Regions from separate parts of the Zhaonella formicivorans genome, predicted to be linked through region 2. Evidence: riboswitches for the same ligand, from Rfam matches in the RefSeq annotation. Region 2 holds a riboswitch; each other region holds the start of a gene.

Region 1 (10,308 bases), 1.0 Mb from region 2:
CGTCATGAAAGTATTATCCAGCATGGTAATCAGGCCGTTGGCTTCAGCCCATGCAGTTACCGCCTTGATATCCGTAATTTTCAGGGTAGGGTTGGAAGGAGTTTCCATGAAGACCGCTTTCGTATTAGGCTTTTTTGCGGCCACTACCTTTTCCAGATCGGTCATATCTACAAAGGTGGATTCAATATTCAGCCGGTTGAGAATGGTTGTCAAGAGCCGGTAGGTACCTCCGTAGACATCCTCTGTGACAATGACATGATCGCCGCTGGATAAAAGCAGAAATGCGGTGGAAATGGCCGCCATGCCGGAGGCAAAGGCAAAGCCTTCTACCCCTCCTTCAAGGAAGGCAATATAGTCCTCCAATGCCTGGCGGGTGGGGTTGCCGGAACGGGTATAGTCGTACCGGGGAGGGTCCGCCAGGGAAAAATGATGGAACGTTGAAGCCTGGTATAAAGGCACACTGGCGGCGCCGGTGCTGGGATCGATTTCCCCGCCAAAATGAATTAGTTTAGTAGCAAATTTTTCGGCGCTGCTATTTTTTTTATTGTCACCCATTACATCTTTCCTCCTCGATTTCCCTTTTTGCCGCTGCCAATGCCTGGCTAAGGTCGGCGATGAGATCGTCCACATGCTCAATTCCTACGGAAATGCGCAGCAGCCGTTCATCCACCCCTACTTTGCGGCGGATCTCCTCCGGAATATCAGCATGAGTCTGGACAGCGGGGTAGGTCATTAAGGATTCTACTCCGCCCAGGCTTTCAGCAAAAGCAATTAATTTAATGTGGCGTAAAATAGGTTCAACATAGCGGGCGTCTCGCACCCTGAAAGAAAAAATTCCCGTATTCCCCGCAGACTGCTTTTTTTGTACAGCATAGCCCGGATGGGTGGCCAGCGCCGGGTAAAAAACCTGCTCCACCAAGGGGTGTTCCATTAGGTAATTAGCTATTTTAACTGCATTGGATTCATGTCGTTCCATGCGCAGGGCCAGCGTTTTCATTCCTCTCATTAACAGCCAGCTGTCTTGGGGTCCCAAAACGGCCCCTATTGAATTATGCAGGAATGCCATTTCTTCGGATAGCTCCTTGCCTTTGGTGACGATGAGCCCGGCCAGCACATCATTATGTCCCCCCAGATATTTGGTGGCACTGTGGATTACGATATCGGCGCCTAGTTCAAGGGGTCTCTGGAAAAAAGGAGTGAGCAGCGTGTTATCTACTATTGAGAGCAGCCCTTTTTGTTTTGCCCAGCCGCAGACTGCCTCCAGATCGGTGATCATCATTAAAGGGTTGGTAGGTGTTTCAATTAAGATGGCTTTAGTTTCCGGGCGGTAATTTTCTTCCAATGCCCGAAGATTATTGGTGTCCACATAGGTTGCTGTAATGCCAAACCTGGAAAGGATGCGCTCCAATAGCCGGTAAGTGCCGCCATAAAGGTCCAAGGAGACAAGGAGATGGTCCCCTTGGCTGAATAAAGCAAAAACAGTCTGCAAAGCAGCCATTCCTGAGCTGCAGGCAAAACCGGCATCGCCTGCTTCCAGCCGGGCTATTGCCTTTTCCAAAACTTGGCGGGTCGGGTTTTGGGTGCGGGAATAATCAAAACCGGTGCTTTGGCCTAATTTCGGGTGGCGAAAGACAGCAGCTTGATAAACGGGATAGCTGACAGCCCCCGTCACCGGTTCCGCTTGGGATCCAATTTGCGCTAATATGCTTTCCAATTTCATAGTTAAGTAACCCCCTCTAAATACTAAGAATTACAGTTAAAGAAAAACCTTTCTCTTGTGAGAAAGGTTAGAACAGCAATTTGGCACCTCTCTCATCTCCCGGAAGCTATGCTTCCGCAAGAATTAGCACCGTACATCCCTCTATCCGGGGCCGCCGGTTGCCGGGTTTCATTGGGCCAGTCCCTCCACCTGCTCTTGATAAGAGTGTTGAGCATTATTTAATTAATAAACTGTGTTTTTCCAAGAAATTCTATAGGTTTAGTAGTTAATACTAATAGTAAACTAAATTTCCAAACGCGTCAAGCCAAGGTTTTTTAAGATACCTGTCAAAATCTCAGTGCAGCATAGCTTTGCCCTCCTCCACCAACTGCTCCACGGGCACGGTGGAACTGCCGCCGGGCAAAAAGTCAGAAGTGACAAGGGCTGTTTGATTTGCCGAATTTAAGTATTCAATCCAGACCGGCAAGCCTTGGTACAAAACTTCAAAAGTCTCCGGGGAATTTAAAATCTCTTGGGCACGGGCGAAGTCCATTGGATCAGCTCCTTTTTAAATAATTATCTTTGCTAAGGCAGCGTTTATCTCGGCAAATCAGAAGTTTATCGACTTTCTGATTTGCATAAGCGCAGCTTGGCGCAAGCCAAGTTTTCTTTACTTACCTATATTTTTTGATTAAAGTCAGCAAGTTTATGCTAAAATAAGTGCTGTAAGCAGTTGGGTAAAATTTAACTTTAAGGAGACAGGGCAAATGCATGAAATATTAATTATGACGCCGGGGCCAACCTACGTAAGCGAACGGGTAAGGCAAGCCCTGGCCAGACCAATTACCAATCCAGACCTGGACCCGGACTTTTACGAGTTTTATAAAGAAACTGCCAGGCAGTTGCAGAAGCTTTTGGCAACTAAAAACGATGTGCTGATTTTAAACGGTGAAGGAATCCTAGGTCTGGAAGCGGCTTGCGCCTCTTTAATCGAGCCGGGTGACAGGGTGCTTTGCCTGGAGAACGGCATTTTCGGCAGAGGTTTTGGTGACTTTGTAAAAATGTACGGCGGGGAAGCTGTCTATTTCACCAGGGACTACAGACAACCAATCAGCCCAGAGGAGCTGCAGGAATTTCTAGAGCAGGACAGCGACTTTAAGTTTGCCACCGTTGTCCACTGTGAAACCCCTTCGGGCCTTGTGAACCCAGTCCGGGAACTATGTCCCGTGCTGAAGAAATTCGGCATCCTCACAGTGGTAGATTCTGTTTCCGCCATCGGTGGAGAGCCTCTCCTGGTTGACCAGTGGAAAATCGATATTGCCCTGGGAGGATCGCAAAAATGCTTATCAGCACCGCCGGGGCTAACTTTTCTAAGCATCAGCGCCGATGCCTGGAAAGCTGTTTTAAACCGGAAAAAGCCTATTGCTGCTTTTTACTGCAATCTGGCCCTGTGGAAAAAATGGTATGAGGAAAAGTGGTTTCCCTATACCCAGCCCATCAGTGACATTTACGGGCTGCGGGAGGCGGTGGACCTGTTGCTGCAAGACGAAAGCAGGCTTGAAAGGCACCGGGTCTTAGGGGAAGCGGTACGGGGCGCTTTGCTGGCCGCCGGACTTAAGCTTTACCCTGTAGAGGGTTTTGCCAATACCGTGAGCGCAGTACAGGTGCCGGAGGGGGTTAAAGTTGAAACTATCTTGGAGGCAATGCTGAAAAAACACCGCATCATGCTGGCGGGAGCATTTGATGTGTTGGCCGGCAAGGTTTTCCGCATCGGTCACATGGGCGAGAACTGCCGCGAGGATAAGCTCTACTTGACCATGAAAGCTTTGGACCAGGTCTTGCGGGAGTTGGGAGTCAGCCTCAGTGCAAGCTTACCCCTGGAATTTATAGCCCGGGCAGGTAAATGATAGCCGTGACCCCATGCCCTTTTCCAGCTATAATTGGAAAAGGGTTTAATATTTAATTTGGTGGAGTGTACCTTTAGACATATACATCTGAACTGCAAGATGCCGGCGATGCTGACAGAATCCATGGTACAATTATAGCTGAGGATTGAGGAATTGAAGAGTGTTTGAAAGTTTTTTAAAGGAGTTGAAAGATGCCGATCATTGCCACCTCCCTAATTGCTTGGCTGATTGCCCAAAGTTTGAAGTTTTTAATCACTTTGCTGCGCTTTAAAAAAATTGATTTTCGCAAGTTCATTTCGCCCGGCGGAATGCCCAGCGCCCATTCGGCCCTTGTTTCCAGTTTGACCCTTAAAGTGGGTTTAATGGAGGGGTTTGGTTCCACGCTCTTTGCCATTTGCCTGGTCTTTTCTTTGATCGTGATGTATGACGCTGCCGGTGTGCGGCATGCGGCAGGCAAACAGGCGCAAATTTTAAACCGTCTGGTAGAAGACTATTATAAAAGCCATACTATTTCCGAGAAGAGATTGAAAGAACTCCTCGGCCATACACCTATTGAGGTGTTTGGCGGCATGCTTTTGGGTATAATCATAGCTTTGCTGCTTTAAAGCGAGTGGTAAGTATTCTAGAAATTTTTTGGCAAGGGAAGTTGACATGAGGTTAAGAAAGAAACCAGGAACTGTTGAAAAGCTGCTGGAGCATAAAGGATTGGTTTTGGATGATCCTTTTATAAATTTCGGCAAATGGAAAGAATATTGGGGTAATTCTAATCCTATTCACGTAGAGTTAGGGACGGGAAAAGGCCAATTTATCACAACCTTGGCCCGGCGCTGCCCCAATCTAAACTTGATTGGCGTAGAAAAAGTAGAAGAGGTGCTTTTGAAAGCAGCCAGAAAAGCTAAGGAGTTGCAGCTCCCAAACCTGGCATTGCTGTGGGTTGATGTCCGGGAGCTGGACAAAATCTTCGCCCCTGGTGAGGTGGACCGCCTTTATATTAATTTCTGTGACCCGTGGCCGAGGCGGCGTCACGCCAAGCGGCGGCTTACCCATACCAGGTTTTTGCAGATTTACGCCAAGATTTTAAAGCAGGACGGAGAAATCCATTTCAAAACCGACAATGAAGAGCTTTTTGAATTCTCTTTGAACGAGTTCAGTGAAAACGGCTGGAAATTAAAAAATATTTGTCTGGATGTAGCCAAGCGGGGTCCTGAGGACAACATCACCACGGAGTACGAGGAAAAATTCCAAGAACTGGGCTCGCCCATCTACCGCTGCGAAGCCGTCAAAATGAGTCAGGGGACGGTTCTCTGACTCACTTCGCACGACAAAAATGAGTCAAGGAACCGTCCCCTGACTCACTATCGGAGGCAGGAAAATGTTTGCGTCGCTCTGGCAATTAAAGCTGGTATTCGATTTTGTCAGCAAAATATTCCCCCGGGTAGATCAGGAACTGGCTGTCTGCCGTGAGACCCTTAGGTCCTGCCCGAGTCAAGAGCTGGTGAACCAGGCGCTCAGAAGTATTGACAGCAAGCGCTTTCATGCCCAGGGCGGCAGTATTTATGCCCTCTATCCGGGAGTACCTGCGGGGACTTTGGTCCCTTTGATTGTGTCCCTGCAAACCATCTGCGACTATCTGGACAACCTCTGTGACCGGGCGGGCTGCTTTGACGAAGCAGCTTTCCGGCAGTTGCACCTGGCTATGACCGAAGCTCTGTGCCCCGGTGACAAAGTATCGCCCTACTACAGCCTATATCCCTACCAGGAAGATGGCGGTTATTTAACCGATTTGGTGGAAAGGTGCCGCGCTGAGGTGCAGAAGCTCCCTTCTTACCATTTGGTGCAGGAAAAGGTTCTTGACTTAGCCAGGCTTTATTCCGAGCTGCAGACCTACAAACACGTGGAGCAGAGCCGCAGAGAAAAACTCTTATCTTCATGGGCTGGGCCGTATTTGAAAAAACACAAGGAGATCACCTGTTGGGAGTTCGCGGCGGCAACCGGATCTACTCTGGGTATTTTCATGCTGGCCGCAGCGGCTGCCTCTCCCCGGTTGACCTGCCGGCTGGCGGAGGAGATTGTTGCTGCTTATTTTCCTTGGATTTGCGGCTTGCACATCCTACTTGATTATTTTATCGACCAGGAGGAGGACCGGCAGGAGCAGGATTTTAACTTTGTTTCCTACTACTCCGGCGAAGCCCAGTGCCAGGAGAGGCTGCTGTTTTTTTGGCACAAATCCCGGGAAAAAGCTTTGGCATTGCCAAATCCGCTTTTTCACCTGACAGTGATTGAGGGCCTGCTGGCTATGTACCTCTCCGATCCCAAAGCACGTCAGGGCAGCCTGGCGAAAATCTCGAGCCGCCTTATCAAGGCTGCCGGCCCGCGTACTGCCCTCCTCCACAAGCTGTGCTGCAGACTAAGGGCCAGGAATGTAATTTAGTCACCAGCAGCGACCTCCGGTCGAGTCGTTGGTCCTTAGTTCTTAGTCGTTAGCTTTCAGCTTTCAGCCGTCAGCTATCAGCTATCACCTGTCGGCCTCATAATTATTAATGACTAGTGACTAACGGTTCCATAAGTCCACAGAAGAATACATGCAACGAAGGACGAACGACATAAGTAAGCGACCAAAGGTCGCTTCAGCTTGTAGACAAAGCCCGCATGTATTATTTCGCTCTGGACAAGCTCCTACGCCGTTACCGGCGGCAAAGCCGCCGACGGCTGAGGAAACCAGTCCCGCTCCATAATACATGCGGGCTGATAATAGTTTGTCGACGGTCTGAAGCGACCAAAGGTCGCTTACTTATGTCGTTCCACAGCCGTCAGCGCCAGCTGCTCCAGAGTATCCCGGTAAATATTGGCGGGGACTTTGCAGAGGCAGCTGCGGGCCGATTGCGAAAAAGCAAGGGCCACCGCTTTGGCTTCTTCCAAAGCGCCCGACTCAAGTAAAGCATCAACTACCGCCTGCCGCGTTGTCTCGTTAAATTGCTTGTCCTGCAAAACTTTCTTCACCCATGCACTATACCGGGAGTTTTTCAACAGGTTCAGCATGGGAAGCGTTAAAGTACCCTGAGCAAGGTCCAGACCTGTGGGCTTGCCTAAAACGTTAACCTTCCCTGTAAAATCCAGGATGTCATCGGCGATTTGAAAAGCATAACCTAAGTTCATCCCGTATTCCCGCAGGGCCAGGGAATGCTCTTCCCCCGCCTGGCTGGAAAGGGAGCCCGACTGGCAGCATACGGCAATGAGCTTTCCGGTTTTTTTGCTGATGGTGCGGTAATAGTTTTCCTCCTTTTGCTCCGCATTAAAGCTGTCCAATGCTTGTTCGATCTCTCCTGAACACATATCTTCAATAGCTTCCACCATCAGTTCCAGCACATTGTAAAGCTTGCTCTTGGAAAGCAGCCCAAAGGCTTTGGCAAAGAGGTTATCCCCCGCCAAAACAGCGATTTTGTTGCCCCAGCGGGAATTCACGGAGGGTTTGCTGTGCCTGCTGCCGGCATTATCAATGATGTCGTCGTGGATTAGAGAAGCAAGATGGATGAGTTCGGCAGCTACTGCGGCAGTCACGGCTTGAGGAGGCGCTGTATCAGCAAAACAGCGTGCCGAGAGCAGCACCAGCGTAGGCCGCAAGCGTTTGCCACCGGCCCTCAGCATGTAGCTGCAAATTTCTCCCGCAGGACCTTGGGTTTCATTAATTATCTCCTCCAGCTGTTTTTCCACTGTTTCCAACTCGGGCAGTTTAACGGGAAGTGCTAATTTTTGCGCCATATCCTACCTAAACCTTTCTATCTTGTTTTACAGCTAAAAAGTTATGAACAGTTTTTTGCACTAATTCTGTTCATGCAAGCTGGTGAACCAGCATTACATTTAACAGAAGTATATCCTCGTACCTTATTATGTGCTTTTTGCTGCTGAAACAAACCGCTTAAATAGTAAAATTTGGGTAAAAGGGAATACCACGCATCAAAGATAGCAAAACCGGCGGATTTAACAAAAACCAATTTCACCTAGATAATAAGAGCAAGCAGATACAGTGATACAGCATTTTTATCGTATGTAAGATATTAATTTTTATGGTAAAATTTATATATTATCGGGTAATCTGCAATATATTATCAGAACATTCGAAACTATTACTTTATCAAATAGGGGTTGAACTCTTTGGGTAAAACTGTCGTCTTAGCATGTAATACGCTTTCTGCGGAAATTAAAAAGGCCATCAGTGAAACAGGTGTTGAAGAAACCAGAGTAATTGCCCAAAAACTTAACTTGAAGCTGAAAACAATTCAAGGATCTGTCCGCCTGCTAAAGAAATTGTAAACAGGCCCTTGGGATGAAGAATTTGTTATTGTAAAGCCAGATAAGGCGGTTACATTAGATGACTTTAATTTAGTGCATGGCTACGGCACCACCCAACTAAGTTTAGCGAGGTAAAAAATTAAGCGCGTTTAAAAGATTCATTATGGGAAAAAGGGGGGAGTTATACATGGGTATGTCCGCCCTAAACGAGGTGCTTTCGCTAGACATAATGCGCAATATTTTAAACGGCTTTTTTGAATGTACAGGTTTAAGGGGAATAATTGTGGGCGCCGATGGTTACCCAATAGTTGTCCCGGATAGTTCTCCGGAAGATTGCGAATATTGTCAGCTTATCCAGCGCTACGCAAACGGTCGGGAAAAGTGTTACGGTTCATATAAAAGGGCTGGTGAGCAGGCTTCGCAATTTGGAGAACCATATATATTTCGTTGCCATGCCGGTCTTATAGAATGGGCAGTACCTCTCCTTATGGATGGATATCATGTGGGTTCTATTATTTGTGGCCAAGTCTTAATGTGGGAGCCGGAGGAATTTTTCTGGATAGAAATTGCTGAAATGAACAGGAGATTGAAAGTAGACACTGATTACATTATAGAGGCTGCAAAGAAATTGAAAGTTGTATCTTGCAAAAAAGTAGAAGCAGCAGCAAATCTTCTTTTCAACGTAGCTAACCATATAATGGCAACTAGTATGCTAACCTTGGAACAAAGACGAAAGATTAAAGAGCAGCAAGCGCTGTTAAATGAAGAAATTAACAAAAGGAAAATGCTTGAAAAGTTGTTACGCGACCTAGATGAACAACGATCAGCCCAAAACTACCTTGATAAAGAAAAAGAGCTTTGCAGTTGTGTAAGACTGGCCGATGATGAGGGTTCCCATAAAATTTTGCAAGACATACTTGCTGATTTAATTGAAAAATACGGTTCCGATCCGGAAATGTTTAAAATACGTGTTTACGAACTACAGGTAATGATTTCGAGAGCGGCTGTTGAAGGGGGAGCAAAGTTGGAGTTCGTTTCACGTCAAAGTTATCAACAATTGCAAAAATTGAATAGCTTAAGCGCAATTGATGAAATTTGCCTGTGGATAGTTGAGAATTTAGAGTATTTTCTAAAACAAGTTAAAGGAACCCCTAGCATTAAAAACAAAATAATAATAGAAAATGTGCTGCGATTTATTAAAAACAATTACAAAAAGCCAATAGGCCTGGAAGAAATTGCCCAATCAGTTTACCTGAGCCCCTACTACCTCAGCCATCTTTTCAAAAATGAAATGGGTTGTACTGTGATGGAATATCTTACTAAATACCGGGTGGAAAAAGCTAAGAAAATGCTGCAAGACAGCAACAATAGTATAGAAAAGATTTCTCAAAATTTAGGTTTTCATGATGCCAGTCATTTTGCCAAAGTTTTTAAAAAGGTTGAGGGAGTTACACCTAGCATATTTAAAAAGAAGTATGTATAAAGGAGAAATAGGTTTTATGAAAGGGCAGTTGACTTCACCGCAGGTTCTTTGCTCGCTTTCAGAAAAACTTGCTCAGGGTGATGCCGACAAGGTGATGGAATTAACGAGGTCGGCTCTCGCAATGGGGATCAACCCGCTCACTCTTTTAAATGATGGACTTATTAAAGGCATGAGTATAGTGGGGACAAAATTTAAAAATAAAGAGTTACCTATAACCGAGGTTTTGATGGCTTCCAGAGCAATGCATGCTGGTTTGTATATTTTAAAACCTTTACTGTCAGAGTGTAATATTTTGCCTAGAGAAACTATAGTCGTAGGTACGGTAGCCGGGGATTTACATGACATAGGCAAGAGTTTAGTGGTTGCCTTTTTACAGGGTGCAGGTTTCCATGTAATTGATATCGGTATAGACGTTCCACCGGAGGATTTTGTTGAAGCCGTAAAGGAGTATCGCCCTAGAGTTCTTGGCTTGTCAGCGCTTTTAACAACTACACTGCCTGCAATTGGTGACACTATTCGAAAGCTTGAAGAAGAAGGCGTGCGTCAGAACATATTGATAATAGTAGGGGGAGGCCCTGTGACCAAATCGTTTGCCCGGAGTGTGGGGGCAGACCTTTACGCACCTGATGCATGTTCGGCTGTTGAAAAAATAGTTTCGGCACTAGATGGATAGCTTTTCTTACCCCCTTCTGGGGGTTGTTTGTTTTAGATAGCTAGCAGTTAAAATTAAACCAAAGCAATATTGTACCCAAGTGAAACAAGAAAGGGGCAAGGATAATCTCCTAATATTACGAATATTTAGAAGAGAGAAAAGGAGGTAAAGCAGCATGTTAGTAATAGGTGAATTACTTAACACCAGTCGCGAGCACATCGAGCCCCTGGTAATTAGCAGAGACAAGGAAAGCATTAAAAAGTTAGCTGTCTTACAA
Region 2 (10,308 bases):
GAAACAGGATGATGATGCCGACAGTTTAGCCCGACGGATTTTGGAAGAAGAGCACCGTCTGCTGCCCCAAGTGGTGCGGTGGATTGCTCGGGGGAAGGTAAGGGTTATTGGGAGAAGAGTGCTTGTTGAAGAATAGCTATTAGCTATCAGCCTGCAGCCGTCAGCCTTGAATATTTGCTGGTTGTTGGTAGGTAGTTGGTAGTAAAAAGAATTGTGGCTAAATATCTTTTTGAAAAATACTTAAGCTAGAGTAATAGCTGACAGCAGACGGCTGACAGCTAAGAATGCGGAGGTGATAAAATGCGCGCGCTTTTAAGTGTATCTGATAAGACCGGAATTGTAGAGTTGGCCAGGGAACTGGTGAGTTTGGGTTACCAGGTTCTTTCCACCGGAGGAACAGCAAAAACATTGCAGGAACACAATATACCGGTGACTCCTGTCAGCCAGGCTACAGGTTTTCCTGAAATACTGGAAGGCAGAGTGAAGACTTTGCATCCCAAAATCCACGGAGGAATCCTGGCCAAGCGCACACCGGACCATTTGAAACAATTGGCTACAAACGAAATTGAGCCTATTGATATTGTAGTAGTCAACCTCTATCCTTTTAAGGAGACCATTGCGAGGTCCGATGTTACATTAGAAGAAGCTATTGAAAACATCGACATCGGCGGCCCTGCCATGGTCAGAGCTGCTGCCAAAAACCACGAATATGTTACTGTCATCGTTAACCCGGCCAGGTATCCCGAAGTTTTATCCCAGCTGCGGGAGCAGGGAGAAGTATCCCTGGCTTTAAGACGGGAGTTGGCCTATGAGGCTTTCCGGCACACCGCTGAATATGACTTGATGATAAGCCAATATCTGGGAGATTTAATTGGTTGCGAAAAATTCCCACCCATTTTCAGTTTAACAGGCGAAAAAGTTCAGGACCTGCGCTACGGGGAAAACCCGCATCAAAATGCGGCTTTTTACCGCACAGAAAACTCGGGGCTGGCTGCGGCCAAGCAGCTGCAGGGCAAAGAGCTGTCTTTCAACAATATCATGGATTTAGAGGCGGCATGGAATATAGTTAAGGAGTTTAGCGAACCGGCATGCGCTATCATCAAGCATACCAACCCCTGCGGTGTGGCTATAGCGGCAACATTGGCTGAGGCCTATACAAAAGCTCATGAGGCCGACCCTGTTTCAGCTTTTGGAGGTATTGTGGGTTTTAACCGGATTGTTGACGGCCCCACTGCCAGTGAGTTAATTAAAACATTTTTAGAAGCTGTTGCCGCACCGGGTTATACTCCGGAGGCACTGGAGATTTTAGGCGGGAAGCCTAACCTGCGGGTAATGTCTGTACCAGCCGGACAGGGACGAGAGTTACAATTGGATATTAAAAAGGTCAGCGGCGGCTTTTTAGTCCAAGATAAAGATATAGAACTTTATTCCGGTGACTGGAAGTGGGTAACTACGAAGAAAGCTTCTCCTGATTTAATTAAGGATTTGGAATTTGCCTGGAAAGTGGTGAAACACGTTAAATCCAATGCCATTGTTACGGCTAAAGGTGGAGTTACAACGGGTATCGGACCTGGCCAAACCAACCGGGTAGGAGCGGCGAAAATTGCGCTGGAGCAGGCCGGGGATAAAGCCAGGGGGGGAGTTTTAGCCTCCGATGCTTTTTTCCCCTTCCGCGACACGGTGGACCTGGCAGCAAAGTACGGTATCTCTGCTATAGTTCAGCCCGGCGGCTCTGTGAAGGATGAGGAATCAATTGCAGCCTGCAACGAGCACGGCATAGCCATGGCCTTTACAGGCATGAGACACTTCAAGCACTAATGAGTCAGGGGACGGTTCTCTGACTCATTAGTGCTTGAATAGTGAGTCAGAGAACCGTCCCCTGACTCATTTTTTGAGCTGAAAGCCGATGGCTGACGGCCAGTGGCCTATTACAACAAAGGAGGTTTAACATGAAAATACTAGTTGTGGGTGGCGGTGGCAGGGAGCATGCGCTGGTCTGGAAGTTGGCCCAGAGCCCTAAAGTAACCAATATTTACTGTGCTCCTGGAAACGGAGGGATCTGCCAAACTGCGAAATGTGTCCCTATTGCTGCCGAAAATATAGAGGGATTGGTCCGCTTTGCTCTGGAGCAGAAGATAGACCTGACCGTGGTGGGACCAGAGGCTCCGTTGGTTTTAGGGATCGCTGAACTTTTTCAAGCCCATGGCCTGCGTATTTTTGCTCCCACCGGCAGGGCTGCTGCCATCGAAGGAAGTAAAGGTCTGGCAAAAGATTTAATGTACAAGTACCATATTCCTACGGCGAGATACGGCGTCTTTGAGGAGCCGGAAATGGCCAAACTCTACATCCGAGATAACGGAGTTCCATGCGTGGTGAAAGCTGATGGGCTGGCTGCCGGTAAAGGGGTAATTGTAGCTATGACCATGGAGGAAGCCTGTCGGGCAGTTGATTCCTTCATGAATGAGCTAAGTTTGGGGGTAGCCGGTTCCAAAGTGGTGATTGAAGAGTTTTTGGTCGGAGAAGAAGTCAGCGTCATGGCTTTTACCGATGGAAAAACCGTCAAGCCTATGGTGTGGGCGCAGGACCATAAAAGGGTTTACGACGGTGACCAGGGGCCTAATACGGGAGGGATGGGGGCCTATTCGCCGCCCAAAATGTACACCCCTGAGTTAGACAAACAAATAACAGAAACTATTTTACAGCCTGTAATCGAAGGTTTAACCTGGGAAAACAGATTTTATCAGGGTGTCATCTATGCCGGATTGATGTTGACTGCAGGTGGTCCAAAAGTGCTGGAGTTCAATGCCCGCTTCGGCGACCCCGAAACCCAGGCAGTTTTAATGCGGTTAGAGACGGATTTAGTCGACATAATCGAAGCCATCCTGGAAGGGAGGCTGGCAGAAACCTCCGTTACCTGGCGGGATGAAGCTGCAGCCTGTGTTGTCCTCGCCTCGGGTGGGTATCCCGGCAGCTATCGGAAAGGATTGTCCATCACCGGGCTGGAAAGCATTCAGGATCCGGATGTACAAATTTTTCATGCAGGCACTGCCATTAAAGACGGCCAAGTTGTCACATCAGGGGGAAGAGTCCTGGGAGTAACTGCCTTAGGTGCTGATGTACGGGAGGCTTTATCCAAAGCTTACCGGGCTGTAGAAAAAATCAACTTTCCCGATATGCATTACAGAAAGGATATCGGCTACAGGGCTTTATAAAGCATATCGCAAAAATAAAAGACATCGCCGGAAACCCGCCGATGTCTTTTATTTTTTTACTCTGCAGTAGGCACTACAGCGCCTTGGTATTTTTCTTCGATAAATTGCTTAATTTCAGGGGAAGTCAGTACTTCATTCAAAGCCTTGATTTCTTCCCGGTTTTCGTCGCCTTTGCGGATAGCAACAACGTTAGCGTAAGTTTTAGCAGCTAAAGAATCTTTGCTTTCAGAGATGATAGCATCTTTAGCAGGGCTTAAGCCTGCGTCGATTGCATAGTTGCCGTTAATTATGGCAGCGGTTACGTCAGGCAACGCCCTGGTGAGCTGGGCTGCTTCCAACTCCACTATTTCTACTTTCACAGTGTACTCGGCGATATCATTTTTTGTGGCTTTCAGGTTATTTGCATCCTTTAATTTCAAGATGCCGTTATCCTGTAAAAGCAGCAGCGCTCTGGCTTCGTTGGTTACATCATTTGGTACGGCGATTTTATCCCCGTCTTTCAGCTCGTCCAGAGATTTAATCTTCTGGGAGTATAGGCCCATTGGTTCATAGTGTACTGCTACAGTGTGTGTCAAATCCAATTTGTTTTCTTTGGTGAAATCCTCTAAATAAGGCACGTGCTGGAAAAAGTTGGCATCCAGACTGCCATCGGCTAAGGCTGTGTTAGGCGTTACGTAATCGGTGAAAACTTTGATCTCCAGTTCAATGCCTTTTGCAGCCAACAGTTCTTTGGCTTTTTCCAGAATTTCAGCATGAGGTACAGGAGTGGCTCCTACCACCAATTTAGTTGTTTCTTGCTTTTCTGTTTCCTGGCTAACTGTTTCTTGCTTATCTCCGCAGCCAGCAAGTAAACCCAAAGACAAACCCAGGATTAAAATAATGAGCAACGCTTTTTTCACTTTGTTTTTCCCCCTTACAATTCTTTTATTTTTTATTTACTTTGCCTGAGAGGCTTTCACCCAACATTTGAATCAGTTGAACCATTACAATTAAGATGATAATTGTGATCAGCAAGATGCCGTCTTCACGCCGGTAATATCCGAAGCGCATGGCTAAATCCCCTAAACCGCCTCCGCCTACAAAACCGGCCATGGCTGAATAACCGATTAAAGTGATGGTGGTAATTGTAGCTCCTAGAATCAGCGAAGCCATTGCTTCCGGAAGCAGCACTTTGGTAATGATCTGCCATGGAGTGGCCCCCATGGACAGGGCTGCTTCAATAATACCCCATTCAATTTCTTTCAGGGATGTTTCCACCATTCTGGCCACAAATGGAATTGCTCCCACCGTCAGTGGAACAGTTGCCCCCATGGTGCCGATAGATGAGCCTACAATTGCCCGCGTAAATGGAATGATTGCTACCAGCAAGATGATGAATGGCAGGGAGCGGGCTGCGTTGATGACAGCGCCTAGCACCAGATTGACAAATTTATTTTCCAGAATATGGCCCGGCGAGGTTGTTACCAGAATGATCCCCAGCGGTATGCCAAGAATATGGGAAAAAATGACTGACAAAATTACCATCTGAAGCGTTTGGACAAAGGCAACCGCTACTTGAGGGCCGATATCGGCCAGATACTGCATGAGAGATTCAATCATTGGTTAACACCTCTACTTTCAACCCCTGTTGCTTTAAGTAGGAGATAGCCTGAGCGGTATTCCCCGGTTGGCCGGCAAGCTGCACCGTTAAGGTGCCGAAAATTGTATCCTTAATATGGTCAATATTGCCATAAAGGATGTTAGCTTTGATATTAAAGGTTTGCACCAGGTTGGATATTACCGGTTCCCCTGCTGAATCGCCAATAAAGGAAATCCGGATTAACTGGCTGTTTGCTTTTTCACCGTTTTGCCGCTTGGTCACAACTTCGGGAATTTCTGTGTTAATTATGCTTTTTACGAATTCCCGGGCGGTTGCAGTTCTGGGATTGGTAAACAGCTCCAAAACCGGCCCGGTTTCAGCAATTTTACCGTCCGCAATCACTGCTACCGAGTCGCAGATTGACTTGATAACCGACATCTCGTGAGTAATGATTACAATAGTCAGCTTGAGCTGCTGGTTGATGCTCCTCAGCAGTTTCAGGATAGACTCGGTGGTTTGCGGATCTAAGGCTGATGTTGCTTCATCGCATAACAGCACTTTCGGGTCATTGGCCAGTGCTCGGGCAATGCCCACTCGCTGTTTTTGACCGCCGCTGAGCTGTGAGGGGTAAGCATTGGCTTTATCGCTTAAACCTACCAGTTCTAAAAGCTGGGTTACTTTAGCGTTGATCTTTGCCCTATCCTTAATACCGGCAATTTCTAAGGGGAAGGCCACGTTCTCGGCTACGGTGCGGGACCAGAGCAGATTGAAGTGCTGAAAGATCATGCCTATATTGCGTCGGGCCAGGCGCAACTCGCTCGCCGATAGACTTGTCATATCTTGTCCGTCCACAATTACCTTTCCTTCTGTTGGCCTTTCCAGCATGTTCAGGCACCTGATCAAAGTGCTCTTTCCTGCACCGCTTAAGCCGATAATCCCAAAGATCTCTCCCTGTTTAATTTTCAGGTCTATTCCATCTAAGGCCAGCACGGAACCTTTACCTTTGCCGTAGATCTTTTTTAAGCCTGCAATTTCAATCATTGCATTTCCTCTTTTCTTAAGAAAAGTTAGTTTCCAACAAATAAAAAACCTTTTCCGCACAGGCAGAAAAGGTTTACATTCCTGTAACTCTCATCTGCCAGAACAACGTTCTGCAGGAATTGGCACCGTGCCAATTAAGAGGTTATCACCCCTGAAGTGGTCGGTTGCCGGGCGTCATCGGGCCAGTCCCTCAACCTACTCTTGATAAGAGCGTTACTTTTATTTAACTGAAACCTATAATAGCACATTACGGGTATTGGGTCAATTGCTTTATTTTTACGATAGTGTCAAGTAACTGTAGGATTTTTTACGAGATAAATTCACCTATCCGGTTCAGAGCGGTAGCCTCGTTGTAAATTTGCCTGATATTTTTTGATTAATTTTTGAATTATATGGTTGTATTGCTAATATTTTACTATGAAGATACATATTATTTCTGGTTGCCCTTAGCACAGGTCTACGCAGTAGCGGCTAGTGCCCTGAGGGCCTTGGTCAATGGACTCTGGGGTCCTTTCAGGATGGGCATATTCCGAATCATTTCTATTGCCACGTTCCTTTGGATTGTTCTCTTGGCCCTTTTTAGTTTTTCTGCGTCTACCTGTAACGCTTTTACCGGTTGTTTTTGCTGGGCCAGGTATATTTCCTTTATATTTAACCCGTTGGCTTTGGCTGCCCGAAGGCTGGCCATTTGTTCGGCTCCTGCTTTGCTCCATCCCCCTGGCCGATTGCTTAATCTGGCAGATAGTATATGGCTTACGTGTCCTTCTGCGCTGCATCCCTGCACTTCTTCACGGTATCGGTTACGCGCTTCTATCCCATCCCACTGCCCCCGAATGTACCGCTTCGTTTTTGTAATCGCTTTCTGGCGCTCTGGACGGAGTTTTTGGGCTTTATCCAATACAACCATTACTTTTTCCAAGTCACTGCGCTTTATATGTTCCCAAAGGGCTGCTTGTAGTTTGGGCTCAGGGCCTACAGCGGCTATTATATATTTGCTCAGGTGGAAGAGGTCAAGTATAAATATGGACTTGGGTATTATTTCTGTTCCGCTGCGAATCCACGCTGCTCCGTCCCCGTTTATATAAATCCTTTCTATCTGGTCTAGTTCATATTGCTTTTCTATATAGTCAAGGACAGCAAACCATAAGTCGTCAATGGTCTTGTACGGTCCGCTGAAATAGCGGGCATTCCGGAGCCGGTTCCTACCCCGGCTTGCTTTTTCTATTCCTTCATGTACATAGATCAACGGTATTTGCATCCGTCCCTTTTTTCCCCACTGGGCTACGTGGTCCTCGTCTGCTTCTATGTACAAAATCCTCACCCTTCGCTTTTGCGCAGGTATTATATCATCGCTACTCAAGGGCACTTTAATTCTGTCTATGGTATTCTTGACTGTCTGTCCACTCAAACTTTCTCCCCATCCGTACTGCTCCGGCCCTCTGCCGCTACGACGGTAAGATTGTTCGGTAGCCATGTCAGCCAATACGGACTTAGCTGCTGCATCCACCCGCATGTGTGGTGTATATCCGGCATAGTCGTCAACTAAATGAGCGTAGGATTGGGTTTCTTTATGGTAAAAGTAGGTACGATGATAGCTCATTTCTCCAAAGACTGTGACCACATGTTTCTCTTCTTGACGCCGCTCAACCACCCAACCGGGACGTTCTTCCCGGTGCTCAACCAGATAAGCATCCTGGGTTTCCAGGACCATCTTCAGTATGTCTTTTCCCAATTGGTTAAGGATCTCTTTAACCTTGATTTCCAACTCCGGATATGTGATTTTTCTCTCTAAAGCCTCAATTACGTTTTCCCCAACCAGCAGGAATTTATCCCATAAGTGTTGAATTATCTTTTCCATAAGACCTCACCTCTCGAGTCTTTTTGCCTTAGGGCTTAAGGCTCCGTCTTTCGCCAGACGGTGAGGTCTTATTTCTTTCCCCTGCCCTTTTTTTCCTGCAGGGTATCCTACAGTAATTTTACACTAACATTTTTACTTTTGCCAAATGTTCAAAACAGATTTTGGGATTCACATCTACTAATGCTTTTGGAAGGAAAACCGATATTTGCAGCGAATTAATGAGTATAACAATATGACGAGGGGGTTGCACCGTGTTTGGTTTTTTGCCTAGCATAGGGCCATGGGAGTTAATACTCATTTTGGCTATTGCTTTAATAATCTTCGGTCCAGGCAAACTGCCTGAAGTTGGAAAGGCTATTGGTAAAGGGCTAAGAGAATTCAAAAACGCCGCTTCCCAGGTTACTGATCAGCTTAACACTGAAGTTACGGAGGAGCCGAAAAAAGAGGAGAAACAAAGTTAATTTGACCTTATCCCGTTCTTAAACAAAAGAGCGGGTTTTTTTATAAACCCGGCCCAAAACAAGGATTAAACAGAAAATTGTAGAAAATAAAAGGTTAAATTATGGATATAATTTGGTTAGGAGAGGGTGCCATGGCCTATCACAGCAGACTCAAGGATAAATTTATTGACGAACTGTTTGAGGCAATTCTGCTTTTAGAAGATGAAGAGGAATGCTACCGTTTTTTTGAGGATATTTGTACAGTTGCTGAGTTAAAATCCCTGGCACAGCGGTTGGCGGTAGCGAAGATGCTCCAAGAGGACTATACGTATACTACCATCGCTGAGGAAACGGGCGCCAGCACGGCAACTATCAGCAGGGTGAAAAGGTGCCTGAATTACGGCGCAGACGGTTACAAACTGGTGCTAAAAAGACTGAAAAGCAAAAAAAGTAATTGACAGTGAGTTGAAGCGGTGGTATTATTGCGTTAATACTTTAACTTATTAAAGCGCTAGAGGTGCTGCCAATGAGTAAACTGTCACCGCTTTTACAAATACCTACCGGTGTGAAGGATGTTTTGCCCGGTGAGGCTTGGAATAAACGCAGCCTGGAAGCAGCCCTGGTTAACCTGTTTCAGCAGTGGGGATATCTGGAAGTGGCTACCCCTACCTTTGAATTTTATGAGGTTGTGCGCGAGGAGGACAGCCCCGAGGACCAGCTCTTCAAGTTTATTGATCGTGAAGGCCGCATACTCGCGCTGCGGCCCGATATGACCACTCCCATCGCCCGTCTGGTAACGACCCATTTGCGCAATGGTTCTTTACCGTTACGGTTGTTTTACACCGGGAGTGTTTTTCGTTATGAAAGCATTCAGACCGGCCGGCAGCGGGAATTCAGTCAGGCCGGTGTAGAACTCATCGGTGCCCGGGGGGTTGGGGCCGATTCTGAAGTCATCGCACTGGCCATAGAGGCACTGCTTGCTTGTTGCCTGGAGCAGTTTAGAATTGGTATCGGACAGGTTGCAGTCACTAAAGGGTTAATTGAACAGACCGGCCAGGATCCTGCAGCCCTGAAAAAAATCAAACAGGCAATTATCAATAAAGACTTTGTTGGTTTAGAAACTATTTTAGGACAGCAGGGCTGTAGCGAAGAGCAAAAAGTAAAACTAATGGAAACGGCCACTTTACATGGGTCGAGAGAAGTTTTAGAGAAAGCGCGGCAGCTAAGCTCCGAGCCTGAGATTGTAAACGCTCTCGATGCGCTGCAGGAAGTGTACGAAATCCTGGATAATTATGGTTTGTCCAAGTATATTTTCTTTGATTTCAGCATCTTAAGGGATTTTGATTACTATACCGGTATAGTGTTTGAAGGTTATGCCCCAGGTTTGGGGTATCCTGTCTGCGGAGGAGGCAGGTATGATAATTTATTAGGAAAGTTTGGCTATGACTGTCCCGCCATAGGGTTTGCCATGGGCTTGGAGAGGATAATGCTTGCGCAAAATGCCGACCATGGACTGCCGCCGGTTGATTACCTCCTTACAGGTCATGATTATGCTGCGCTGTTAAAAAAGGCCAAAGAATTGCGCGGCCAAGGGTTTATAGTGGAAATAGATTTGACAGGTGAGGGCTTGTTGGACTCAAATTATGTCCGAGGCAGGAAAATCAAACATGTCCTGGAAGTAGACGGGGGGATTACTGATGCTGGATAAAATGACCATTGCCTTGCCCAAAGGCAAATTAGGGGAAACAGCTGTGGAATTAATAGGACGCATCGGATTGCCCACCTCAGGTTTAAAAACTGATTCCAGAACGCTGATGTTTGATTATCCTGAGGCAAATCTACGTTATATCATTTGCCGGCCAACTGATATACCTACCTATGTGGAGTACGGGGCCGCTGACCTGGGAATCGTGGGCAAGGATACCATTGTGGAAGCTAAAGCCGATGTATTTGAGCTGGTGGACTTGAAATTCGGGAAATGCAGGTTTGTGGTGGCAGTTCCGGAAAATATGCTGGCAAGTTATGTTAAGGAAAATGGCGGTTTTGACTTGAGCCGCTTAAATAATAACCGGGTTGCAACCAAGTTCCCCAGAGTTGCCGAGGATTTTTTTGCCGGATTGGGAATGCAAATGGAAGTTATCAAGCTGCATGGCAATATAGAATTAGCGCCACGGGTGG
Region 3 (10,308 bases), 1.4 Mb from region 2:
CCTAAAAATGCCCTCCGTAACAGGAAGCTCTTCCCATCCGACGGGAGTGGGGTTAGGAGCCATTATTTTTGGACCTGCCGCTATGTCAGTTCTAGGAAGCATTGTGCTTCTTTTTCAGGCGCTCCTTTTGGCCCACGGCGGATTAACCACGTTAGGTGCCAATGTTTTTTCGATGGCAATTGTTGGTCCTATTGCTGCATATGGTATATATAAGCTTGGGGATAAATTAGGCGCGCCTGTGTGGTTATCTGTATTTTTGGCCTCCGCTATAGGAGACCTGTTAACCTATGTTACTACCTCGTTACAGTTAGCATTGGCCTTCCCGGCTTCTACAGGAGGGTTTATGGTTTCAATGGCCAAATTTATGGCTATTTTTGCCGTAACCCAGCTCCCCTTAGCTATCAGCGAAGGCTTGCTTACAGTACTTGTTTTTAACACGCTTAGCGCCTATAACAAAAATGAACTGCAGGAACTGGCGGTTCTAAAGAAGGAGGCAAAGGCATGAGTACTACAGCCAAAAACATGATGCTTATTTTATTGGTTATTATCTTAGCTGTTGTTCCTTTACTGTTGAAGAGCGGGGCTGAGTTTGGCGGTGCCGACGGCCAGGCAGAAGCGGTTATTAGTGAATTAAATCCTGAATACCAAGCATGGGCCTCGCCCATCTGGGAGCCGCCCAGCGGGGAAATCGAGAGCTTGCTCTTTGCGCTGCAGGCGGCTTTAGGCGCCGGCTTTATTGGCTATTACATAGGGGCTTCACGGGCTAAGGCTAAAAACAAGGGGAATATTTAACAATGCTGAGCATCGACCAGTATGCCTATTCCAGCGCACTTAAAGATGTTCATCCTGTGGAAAAATTCATCTTTGCCATAAGCTTATTGCTAATTTGCCTGCTGGCTGATTCACTGGTCATTTCTGTAATTGTGATTGCTTTAGCGGCCATAGCCACAGTGGGTATGGCCAGGATTCCCGGAAGTTATTATGCTAAAATGCTGCTCATGCCTTTGGCCTTTCTGCTGCCGGGAGTTTTGACCGTCATGCTTTCCTTCGGGGACCGGGCTGCCGGTTACTGGCAGGAAATTAATCTGGGAGCGGTTATTATCGGTGTACGCTATAGAGACATGGTTTTGGCAGTAAATCTCTTTTTTAAATCCCTGGGGGCTGTCAGTTGCCTGTATTTTCTTGTTTTAACCACGCCTATGGTCGATCTGATTTGGGTATTGAAGAAATTGAAGACTCCCGGGCTGTTCCTGGAACTGATGGGGCTCATCTACCGTTTTATTTTTGTCTTATTGGACACTGCGGGCAGGATGTATATTTCACAGGCCACCAGGCTGGGTTACGCCTCCTGGAGAAACTCCTATCATTCGCTGGGAGGGTTGGTTGTCAACCTGTTCGGCAAATCCTTGCAAAAATCCCGGGAATTGACGGTGACAATGATGGCCAGATGCTATACCGATGCCATCAATGTACTGGATAATGAGTATGTCTTATCGAAAAGAAATTTGGCGGTAATCGGGTTTATTGATCTGGCAATGGTCTTGCTGGCGTTATATTTAGGGGGTGGGCTTGCTTGGCTGATCTGATTTTGGAGGCAGTGAACTTGAGTTTTACGTACCCCGATGGCACCAAGGCGTTAAATAGCATAAATTTAGCCATCGAGCGGGGGAAGAAGGTTGCGGTTTTAGGCCCTAACGGTGCGGGGAAGTCGACCCTGTTTTTGCATTTTAACGGCGTTTTAAAACCAGCCAGCGGTAAGGTCCGTTTTGCTGGGAATGATATATCCTATCAGCACAGCGCCTTGATGGAACTGCGCCAAAACGTGGGCATCGTTTTCCAGGACCCGGATAGCCAGCTTTTTTCCGCCAGCGTCCGGCAGGAGATTTCCTTTGGTCCTTTAAACCTGGGCCTGGACAAGGTTGAGGTGCTGCGCCGTGTTGAAGCTGCAATGGAGGCTACGGAAATCTGCCATTTGCAGCATAAGCCTACCCACCTGTTGAGTTACGGCCAGAAGAAAAGGGTTTCCATTGCCGACATCCTGGCAATGGAACCGGAGGTGCTGATTTTTGATGAGCCTACTGCCTGGCTGGACCCAAGGCATTCCAAGGAGATTATTGACTTAATTAATAGGTTTAACCGGGAAGGGAAGACTATTATCCTGTCTACCCACGATGTGGATTTGGCTTATTCCTGGTCCGACTATATTTATATCATTATCAACGGGCAAGTGGCAGGAATGGGGGAACCTCAGGAGATTTTCCAGGATGGCGCATTGCTTGAGCACGCTGATTTGACTAAACCATGGGTGTTGGAAGTTTATGAGGAGATGAAGCAAAAAGGGTGGATTCCATTAAACAGCCCGGCTCCCAGAACAAAAGAGGAATTGTTTAGCTTGATGCAGTCAAAGGAATATGGTGAGAAGAAGATCAAAAGGGCGATTTAACTGATCGCCCTTTTTTAAAATATTTTTTCCAGCAGCGATAAAAGCAGTTCGATGCTGATTAAAATGATGATCATCCACTCCAGTCTGGTGCCTCGCTGGGCATGGGTGAGGCTGGTAAACACCTCGGTAATATCCATGAGGATCTCCGATTTGTGCCTGATGGCTTCATAGCGGTCGTCCAGTTCAAACAGTTCGCTTAAGTTTAGAAAAAACTCCTCCGCTTCTTCGCTGACCCAGGCGATGTCCGGTTTATCCAAAAGCATCAGATAGGAGATAGTATTATATTTAAAGCGCAGGATCTGGGCCGAGGTTTTGGCCAAACGGTTATCGGGGATATTAAGCCGCCCCTTTTCCAAATGATCGATTTTATCCTCGATAGCATCTAAAAGTAAATTGATGCCGTGCTCAATCCGTTCCAAAGCCACGGACTTCGCCAGGACAGTGGCCACGATTTCCCGGTGATAGTTTTTGAGCTCCGGGGCTGTCATATACTCATAGTTGAGGGAAAGGGGTTGTTCCGAGCCGATTTCCAGCTTGTAATCGTCGCTGAAATTAAAAGTCGATTGAATGTTCAGTCCTGGCTCAATTTTTTTCAGATACTTCAAGATATCGGTAATCTCATGAAACTGGCAGTTGATACAGACCAGGCTGCCGAAGGAGAAAATATAGACAGCTTTACCCTCCGGGGAATTGATAATCCCTTTTAAGTGATTATCAAACAGCACCAATGGTTCTTCCCACTTGAACTTTTTATCGATGCCGAAGTGTCCGGCAATGCTGTTCAGGTTGATTTCATTGGCCAGTGCCAGCGCTTTAAATTCAGCTTGCTGCAAGATCTCACCTCCTGTATTTTGACCAATATTATCTATATTTGCCATTCTGACAATCTATCCTCTATTTTGCAGAAATCCCGGCGTTATAATCCATAAATTCAATAACCTTAGACATCTCTATTCTTTCACAAACAGGCAGCAAAATAAATATTATTAACTAGCGGAAATTTTCTAGCTTACCCGCGCGGAGGGGGTGTCTCAATGGGCAAAAGAAAAGTCTCCTTAGACTGGTGGTGCGGTAAAAAAAATAATTGACAAAAACAGACCGGAATTCTATAATAAGCACAACAACTTGAAAACCTTTGTTCTTATCGAGAGCAGGCGGAGGGACTGGCCCTATGAAACCCGGCAACCGGTTGAGTCAATTGCTCAACAAGGTGCTAATTCCAGCAAGGAGGATTCCTTGGGAGATAAGAAGAGTACTAATGCATAAAACCTCTTCTTAGCGAAGAGGTTTTTGGTTTATTGGATTGCGCTAGGGTTATAAGGAAACGATAAGGACAAGGAAAACTAACAAGTAGGAGGAGAACTAAGATGGCAGAAAAAAATTATGCTTTCGAAACACTGGCCGTCCACGGGGGACAGGAGCCGGATCCCACCACAGGCTCCAGGGCGGTGCCTATCTACCAAACTACATCCTATGTGTTTAAAAACGCAGAGCATGCGGGCAACCTTTTTGCCCTGAAAGAATCCGGCAATATCTACACCAGGATTATGAACCCCACTACTGATGTTTTTGAGCAAAGAATTGCCCTTCTTGAGGGTGGAGTTGGGGCTTTAGCGGTAGCTTCCGGTCAGTCGGCTATCACACTGGCTATTTTAAACATAGTCACTGCAGGTTATGAAGTGGTGTCTTCCTCAACTTTATATGGGGGTACATATAACCTGTTCAACACTACCTTTCCCAAGCTGGGCATCAATGTAAAATTTGTGGATGCCGCCGACCCGGAAAATTTCCGCAAAGCAGCCACTGATAAGACCAGGGCCTTCTACGTGGAGACTATTGGCAATCCAGTTCTGGATGTTGCAGATCTCAGCGCTATTTCTGCCATAGCCCACGAGCTTGGGGTGCCATTGATTGTGGATAACACCTTTGCTACCCCTTATCACTGCCGGCCTTTTGAATTCGGCGCCGATATCGTCATTCACTCCGCCACCAAATTCATCGGCGGCCATGGTACTTCCATTGCCGGCGTGATTGTGGATTCAGGCAAATTTAACTGGGATAACGGCAAATTTCCTGAATTAACGGAACCCGACCAAAGCTACCACGGTGTGAAGTATGTGGAGCACATTGGCCCTGCGGCTTACATTGTGAAAGCCCGGGTGCAGCTTTTGCGGGATTTGGGGCCTGCCCTAAGTCCCTTCAACTCCTTCCTCTTGCTGCAGGGGCTGGAAACACTGCCGCTCAGAATGGAAAGGCACAGCTCCAACGCCTTAAAAATAGCCCAGTACCTGTCAGAGCACCCGGAGGTCGCCTGGGTCAACTACCCCGGACTGCCTGACAGCCCCCAATATGCCAAAGCTAAGAAATACCTGCAGCACGGATTTGGAGCTATGCTGACCTTTGGCATTAAAGCGGGCTACGATGCGGCTGTTAGATTTATCGATAGTTTAGAGCTGTTCTCGCTGCTTGCTAACGTGGGGGATGCCAAGTCCCTGGTGATTCACCCGGCCAGCACCACCCACCAGCAGCTTACACCTGAGCAGCAGGCTGCCAGCGGCGTGTCACCCGATATGATCCGGTTATCCATTGGCATTGAGAATGTGGATGACTTGATAGCTGACTTGGACAAGGCCTTGCAGCAAGCCATTTTCTCTCGTTAAGATGTCATTATCTGTTGAAAGCTGTCGAGGTATCGGTTATAATATTGGTATAGTTATAATAGCCCCCAATAGATACCCCTTATATACACTCCTTCCTGCTCCTCACCACAGGTGAGGAGACTTTTTTTAAGCACCAATGCCGAGCAAAGGCCGGTCTTTAATGAATTGTTTTTTATTATGTTGAAGTGGTAGTTGGGGTAACGGTGGCTTGACCTGTAGTCGGGCTAAACGAGCGCCGGGGCATCCTTCCCCGAAGTATTATTTCGCCAGGAACAACTCTGCCGGTTGGAACAGTAATAGACGTGGTTACTTCAGTAACCAATTCGGGAAAGAGGTACAGTTCCTCAAAAATTTCAGCTACCAGGCGGGTTCTAAAAGGCTGTAATGCCATTTCAAATATCCTCCTTGTTCAACCTACCGGGAAGCAATGAGCCGCGAATTGCGACGAGGTATTAATACTTGCGTTTACAGAACATCTTACGGGCCTCCCATTTTTTTTGCCGTGCTTCCCACTGTTTTTTTCTTTTGTCCCACTTGGCTAATATTTGGGGATTCCCACCGGCTGTCTGGGGGGTGAACTGGCTTGCCCCAGGGTTTGCAAGATTTGTGGTCTGCGAGGGATCATCAGCTAAGAATAGTGCTAAAGCGGCTATAAGTAAATTTAGAGGTATGCCTGTTACTGCCAAAACTTCAGCAACAAAATCAAGCTTAACTGCCAGTGCCAATAAAGTTATATCAATCAATGAGCCTGTATTATAAACTCTTTCCAGAGCCAGATTAACCGCTTGTTGACTGGCACCGGGGGTTCTGGTTAATTCCTCCGCCGCTCCGACCAGTAGACGGTAGTTGTCAGTTAAGCTGTTAAATACGGACACCAGAGCATTTACATCTTCAAATAAGACAGGTATACTGTCGATATTTCTCGTACCAGGAACTATGATGGGGGGCATAATATTATCTCCTCTAACAGTACTGTCTAGTTAAATAATATGATCCAAAAATCAATTGGTGTCTGGAACAGCCTCCGAGTTTCCCGAATCGGGTTTTAATCTGATTAGCCTAGCCCCAGGGATTTAGCAGGTTAAATTTAGTAATAAAATTACATTGCGCCTGGCAGGAAGATGGGCCCAGGTGCAGAATTAAGATGTGTTAAGTATTTAAACCATACTGAAAGGAGCATTGAATTGGGCAGTGTAACTTCATCGACCATCACTGAAAAAAATATTCAGCCAACAGCCAATTTTAAAATACTGCTGCTCCTGAGCCTAGGTCACTTGGCCACTGACCTGAACCAGGGAGCCTTACCGGCACTGCTGCCTGTTTTAAAGGAAACCTATAATCTCTCATATACGGTAGTTGGTCTTATTCCCTTAGTAGCCACTTTTAGCTCATCAATTATTCAACCTGTTTTTGGCCTGCTGAGCGACCGCTTTAATACCCGCTGGCTTTTGCCGCTAGGGTGTTTTGCCGCCGCTTTTGGGGTAGGTTTTTTGGGTATAACCGGCAATTACCTCTTAATTTTGCTGCTGATCCTGCTCAGCGGATTAGGGACGGCTGCTTTTCACCCGGAAGCTGCCAAGGCTGCCCATTTTGCAGCCGGGGGTCAAAGGGCTTCGGCTATGTCAGTTTTTTCCGTAGGAGGAAACTTCGGATTTGCTTTTGGTTCCATTATTATGGCCGAACTTTTATACCTGGGTGGCTTGTCGGCCAGCTTGTACCTTCTGGTCCCCGGCTCCCTGGTTGCGCTTTTGCTCTACTCTAAAATAGCCCAGATTACTTACGGGGAGGGCACTGGTGAGGTGAAGAAAAAAGCCGGGGAAGCTCCGGCCCCGAGCAGGTTTTGGCCGCTGGTTACCTTAATGACGGTAGTTATTATCCGCTCTTGGGTGCAATCCGGTTTGACATTTTATATCCCGTTTTATTATATTAACTACCTGAAAACTGATGAGCTTTATGCCAACACTATACTGTTTATTTTCTTGTTAGCCGGGGCCCTGGGTACTATCATCGGGGGCCCGCTTTCCGACCGCTTTGGCCGCAAAAAACTAATTTTTGCGTCCATGCTGCTTGTGCCCCCGCTGGTTTTAACCTTTATCTACGCTGAGTCGCTCTTGTCCATGGCAGCCTTGTTCGTGGCCGGGGCGGTACTGGTTTCCACTTTTTCCACCACTATCGTCCTGGGGCAGGAATACCTGCCGAACAACGTAGGTATCGCATCGGGGCTGATGATCGGATTTGCCATCGGAACGGGCGGGATTGGTGTAACCCTGTTAGGGGTGTTAGCCGATGCAACCAGCGAACATGTAGCTATGGTGGCAACTGCTTTGCTGCCTTTATTGGGTGCTTTGCTGGCATTCTTTTTGCCTAAAGAGTCAAATGCGTGAATGATAAAAGCACGACATTTGTCGTGCCGGATTACCATGAAAATAACTATGCACGTCTATGTCCTGTCGCTCCCACTGTCTGAATCAAGAGCACCAACTGCTCGGGGCAGAAGTCAGGGGACATACCCCCAGCCAGTAGGGCTGAGTCGTTAGTTTTCAGCTTTCAGCTGTCAGCCATCAGCTCCCAGTTTTCAGTGGCTAGTTACTGGGGACTGATGACTCGGCCGAAGGCCGGTGCTAAGGACTAACGACTAAAGACGCGGTCGCAGGCCGCAACTGGGGGCTGGGAAATGGTGACTTACTGCTAGACTGCTATAATTCACCGGTTTTATCCCCAAAATGCGTTTATCCATCTAAACTATTAGCGTTTTTTTAGACTGTCAGGTTTTCAGCGGTCCAGCCGAGAAGAATAGCAGCACAAGAATTAGAAAGACTGCAAACGCCCAATTGCCCTTAAATAATCCCTGCAAAAAGTTTCCAGTGGTATCAGCCTTGACAATAGCTGGGTTTGATCCCGATAATTCTTTCATTAATTGCATAGCACGGGCCGCATGTTCAGTAGTAAAAAGCTGGGCAAAAGCTTCACCTGCATCCACCAAGTTTTTACCCTTATCATTTAGGAAAGGTTTTAAACTCATCATTAAGTTCATCATATCTTGGTTTACTTGCCAGCCGTCCATCATAATCCTCCTTTCTACTTAATTATCCGTAACCGGATTAAAGGCGGGGTGCTGTGGCTTCCCCCACATTTTGAGCTTTAAAAAGATTATTAATACCAGAAATAAAAGCACTGTTGACTGCTCTGTCATAGGAGTCAACAATATCCCCCGATGTAACACTTTTTGCAGCTTGCTCAACAGTTGAGGAATAGAATTTATGGTATTGCCTATTTCAGGCGCAGAACCGGAACTACCGCTTCCCAGCAGCGAAGAGGCGATTTTGCCAATCATCTCCATGTCTAAAGTACTGTTCCTGCCGGTTTCCTCCTTTGAACCGAAATGCGGATAAGTTTCGGGTAGCCTGGTACCGAGAAAGGCCTGCTGCGAAAACTGTGGTTGGGAAAGGATTTGACTACATAGGGTTTGAAAATTTTCATTGCTTACCAGTTGAGCAACGCCCTTTAAGGCTTCTATTGCTTTTTGCGCAAGCACCGCCAGTTGGCTTAAGGCATCAACTGCGTCAAGAACAACTACTCCTTTTTCTCCGACAAAAGGCTTGAGGCTGTTTATCACTTGTACAATCTCTTGATTAACTTGATAAAACCTCATCCTGCATCCCTCGCTAATTGCGCTTTGGAAAAGTAAAAGGACCTACTTCATCATATGCTAAAAGAAGGTTTTTGACAGTGACGTTTGAAAATGAGTGGCTCCCACAAAAATCAAAGGCCCTCCCAATTGGGAAGGCCACGAACAAAATTAATACGCTATTCTACCTTAGCCAACTTTTGGCAAGGAAAAGATTGTTATGTAAGGGGAGCTTCCGCAAGGAAGATCCCCGAAAGGAATGGGTAACGGCTTTTACCTTTTACCAGAGTGCACCATTGGAGAAAATCAAAAGAATCAGGATTAAGAACACAGCAAAGGCCCACATGTTACCAAAACCGCCAAATCCGGTACCCATTATATAATCCCTCCTTTCAGGTGGTTTAATATATACTATTCATTACTTATGATGGTTGACACTTTGGGGAGGGGAGGGGTACTTTAAGGGGATCTTTGACATCACCTTAATGATGTCAGTGGAGTTTTGCCAATCATGTAATGCCTGCCGGGCCGAGTCTGCCAGGGTGCCTTTGTTACTTGGCGGCTGGCCCATAGCTAATCTAATGTGGCCACGGAGCAAAGCGTCTTCTAACCTGGACTTTTGTTCGGCTAGTTTCTCAGGCAAGTCTTCAATCTTGTCCACCAATGTGCCGTCCCAGGTCATTTTAGCTATTTCAAATTGCACCCGGCGCTGCAAGTGCCGGTAATAGTCAGAACTTGACAATTTGTTCTCTCCCAATAGCTCTTGACTTTATTTTTACCAAAGATGTTCAGAATATAGATTTGGCAAGCATAATACTTCTTCATGGAAAACTAAGGTCGACGAGCAAAAAGGCAAAGCAGGCTTTTTTATGGTAAATCTTAACATCGCGGATCGATGCACCATTTCCGCTGTGGTTCATATGATAATCTTGAAAACAAAACTTAGCGTCTGAAGGAGGTATGTTTTATGCCAGACGGTTTTGGGTTTTTTGGTAATCGTGTAGCTTTTGCGGTGTTCTTGATTCTTATACTGCTCATTTTTGCAAATTAATGCTAAACAGAAAGCAAGCGGCCAATTGGCCGCTTTTTCAATTTCTTGATAAAAGTTTTCTTAAAATTATTCTTTTACGCTTTAAATAGTATAAGATAAATAATATAGTATTTTTATAAAAAATACCTGTATTGGTTGGGGGGTGAGATGGTGAATGGGGAGACTGGCTTTAGATATTTTATAAGTATTCGGGTTAACGAGGCTTTCACCTATGAAGTGCACAACTGCAGCAGTTTTGAGCGGCTCCAAAATTTAAAGCAGGTACTGACGGAGGAAATAGACAGGATGGGGTCCAAGCCCCGGTTTGTAGCCATGCATGAGCTGTTGCCCGGTTATTTTGAGCCCGGAGAAGTAGGGTTGCTCTACCCTGTGGTAGGCTCAGTGCGCAATCTGGGATTTATTTTGCTTTTGAACGTCAAGGACTGCACTCCTAGAGAGTTGGCTCTGATTATGACTCTGCTGAAGGGATTTGCTGATTTTGCCGGCAGCGTCTATACCTCGCTAAATGGCGGTGAGATTACAACGG

Evidence for each region. A riboswitch is a leader RNA that binds a small molecule or an ion and turns the genes downstream of it on or off. The one in region 2 is predicted to bind S-adenosylmethionine.
Region 1: it holds a riboswitch for S-adenosylmethionine, as region 2 does, so the genes downstream of both, EYS13_RS11580 (PLP-dependent transferase) here and EYS13_RS00245 (methionine ABC transporter ATP-binding protein) in region 2, are expected to answer to the same signal.
Region 3: it holds a riboswitch for S-adenosylmethionine, as region 2 does, so the genes downstream of both, EYS13_RS09545 (homocysteine synthase) here and EYS13_RS00245 (methionine ABC transporter ATP-binding protein) in region 2, are expected to answer to the same signal.

Annotation. Positions count from the first base shown of each region.
Region 1 is NZ_CP085524.1:2,364,873-2,375,180, reverse strand. It holds gene EYS13_RS11585 (aminotransferase class I/II-fold pyridoxal phosphate-dependent enzyme) at 1-555, opposite strand, end outside; gene EYS13_RS11580 (PLP-dependent transferase) at 548-1,720, opposite strand; SAM riboswitch class I at 1,810-1,925, opposite strand; gene EYS13_RS11575 (H-type small acid-soluble spore protein) at 2,055-2,252, opposite strand; gene EYS13_RS11570 (pyridoxal-phosphate-dependent aminotransferase family protein) at 2,467-3,606, shown strand; gene EYS13_RS11565 (divergent PAP2 family protein) at 3,798-4,211, shown strand; gene trmB (tRNA (guanosine(46)-N7)-methyltransferase TrmB) at 4,258-4,914, shown strand; gene EYS13_RS11555 (tetraprenyl-beta-curcumene synthase family protein) at 4,979-6,037, shown strand; gene EYS13_RS11550 (polyprenyl synthetase family protein) at 6,394-7,365, opposite strand; gene EYS13_RS11545 (hypothetical protein) at 7,759-7,917, shown strand; gene EYS13_RS11540 (PocR ligand-binding domain-containing protein) at 8,060-9,379, shown strand; gene EYS13_RS11535 (corrinoid protein) at 9,372-10,052, shown strand; gene EYS13_RS11530 (methyltetrahydrofolate cobalamin methyltransferase) at 10,207-10,308, shown strand, end outside.
Region 2 is NZ_CP085524.1:52,328-62,635, forward strand. It holds gene purN (phosphoribosylglycinamide formyltransferase) at 1-136, shown strand, start outside; gene purH (bifunctional phosphoribosylaminoimidazolecarboxamide formyltransferase/IMP cyclohydrolase) at 301-1,818, shown strand; gene purD (phosphoribosylamine--glycine ligase) at 1,950-3,212, shown strand; gene EYS13_RS00235 (MetQ/NlpA family ABC transporter substrate-binding protein) at 3,269-4,111, opposite strand; gene EYS13_RS00240 (methionine ABC transporter permease MetI) at 4,137-4,811, opposite strand; gene EYS13_RS00245 (methionine ABC transporter ATP-binding protein) at 4,804-5,832, opposite strand; SAM riboswitch class I at 5,920-6,043, opposite strand; gene EYS13_RS00250 (ISLre2 family transposase) at 6,290-7,690, opposite strand; gene EYS13_RS00255 (Sec-independent protein translocase subunit TatA/TatB) at 7,942-8,151, shown strand; gene EYS13_RS00260 (YerC/YecD family TrpR-related protein) at 8,283-8,588, shown strand; gene hisZ (ATP phosphoribosyltransferase regulatory subunit) at 8,657-9,838, shown strand; gene hisG (ATP phosphoribosyltransferase) at 9,828-10,308, shown strand, end outside.
Region 3 is NZ_CP085524.1:1,930,585-1,940,892, reverse strand. It holds gene EYS13_RS09570 (energy-coupling factor ABC transporter permease) at 1-505, shown strand, start outside; gene EYS13_RS09565 (energy-coupling factor ABC transporter substrate-binding protein) at 502-792, shown strand; gene cbiQ (cobalt ECF transporter T component CbiQ) at 795-1,586, shown strand; gene EYS13_RS09555 (energy-coupling factor ABC transporter ATP-binding protein) at 1,574-2,443, shown strand; gene EYS13_RS09550 (RMD1 family protein) at 2,458-3,276, opposite strand; SAM riboswitch class I at 3,582-3,693, shown strand; gene EYS13_RS09545 (homocysteine synthase) at 3,811-5,103, shown strand; gene EYS13_RS09540 (hypothetical protein) at 5,279-5,494, opposite strand; gene EYS13_RS09535 (hypothetical protein) at 5,556-6,053, opposite strand; gene EYS13_RS09530 (MFS transporter) at 6,288-7,487, shown strand; gene EYS13_RS09525 (hypothetical protein) at 7,868-8,170, opposite strand; gene EYS13_RS09520 (hypothetical protein) at 8,186-8,755, opposite strand; gene EYS13_RS09515 (hypothetical protein) at 9,150-9,473, opposite strand; gene EYS13_RS09510 (HD-GYP domain-containing protein) at 9,933-10,308, shown strand, end outside.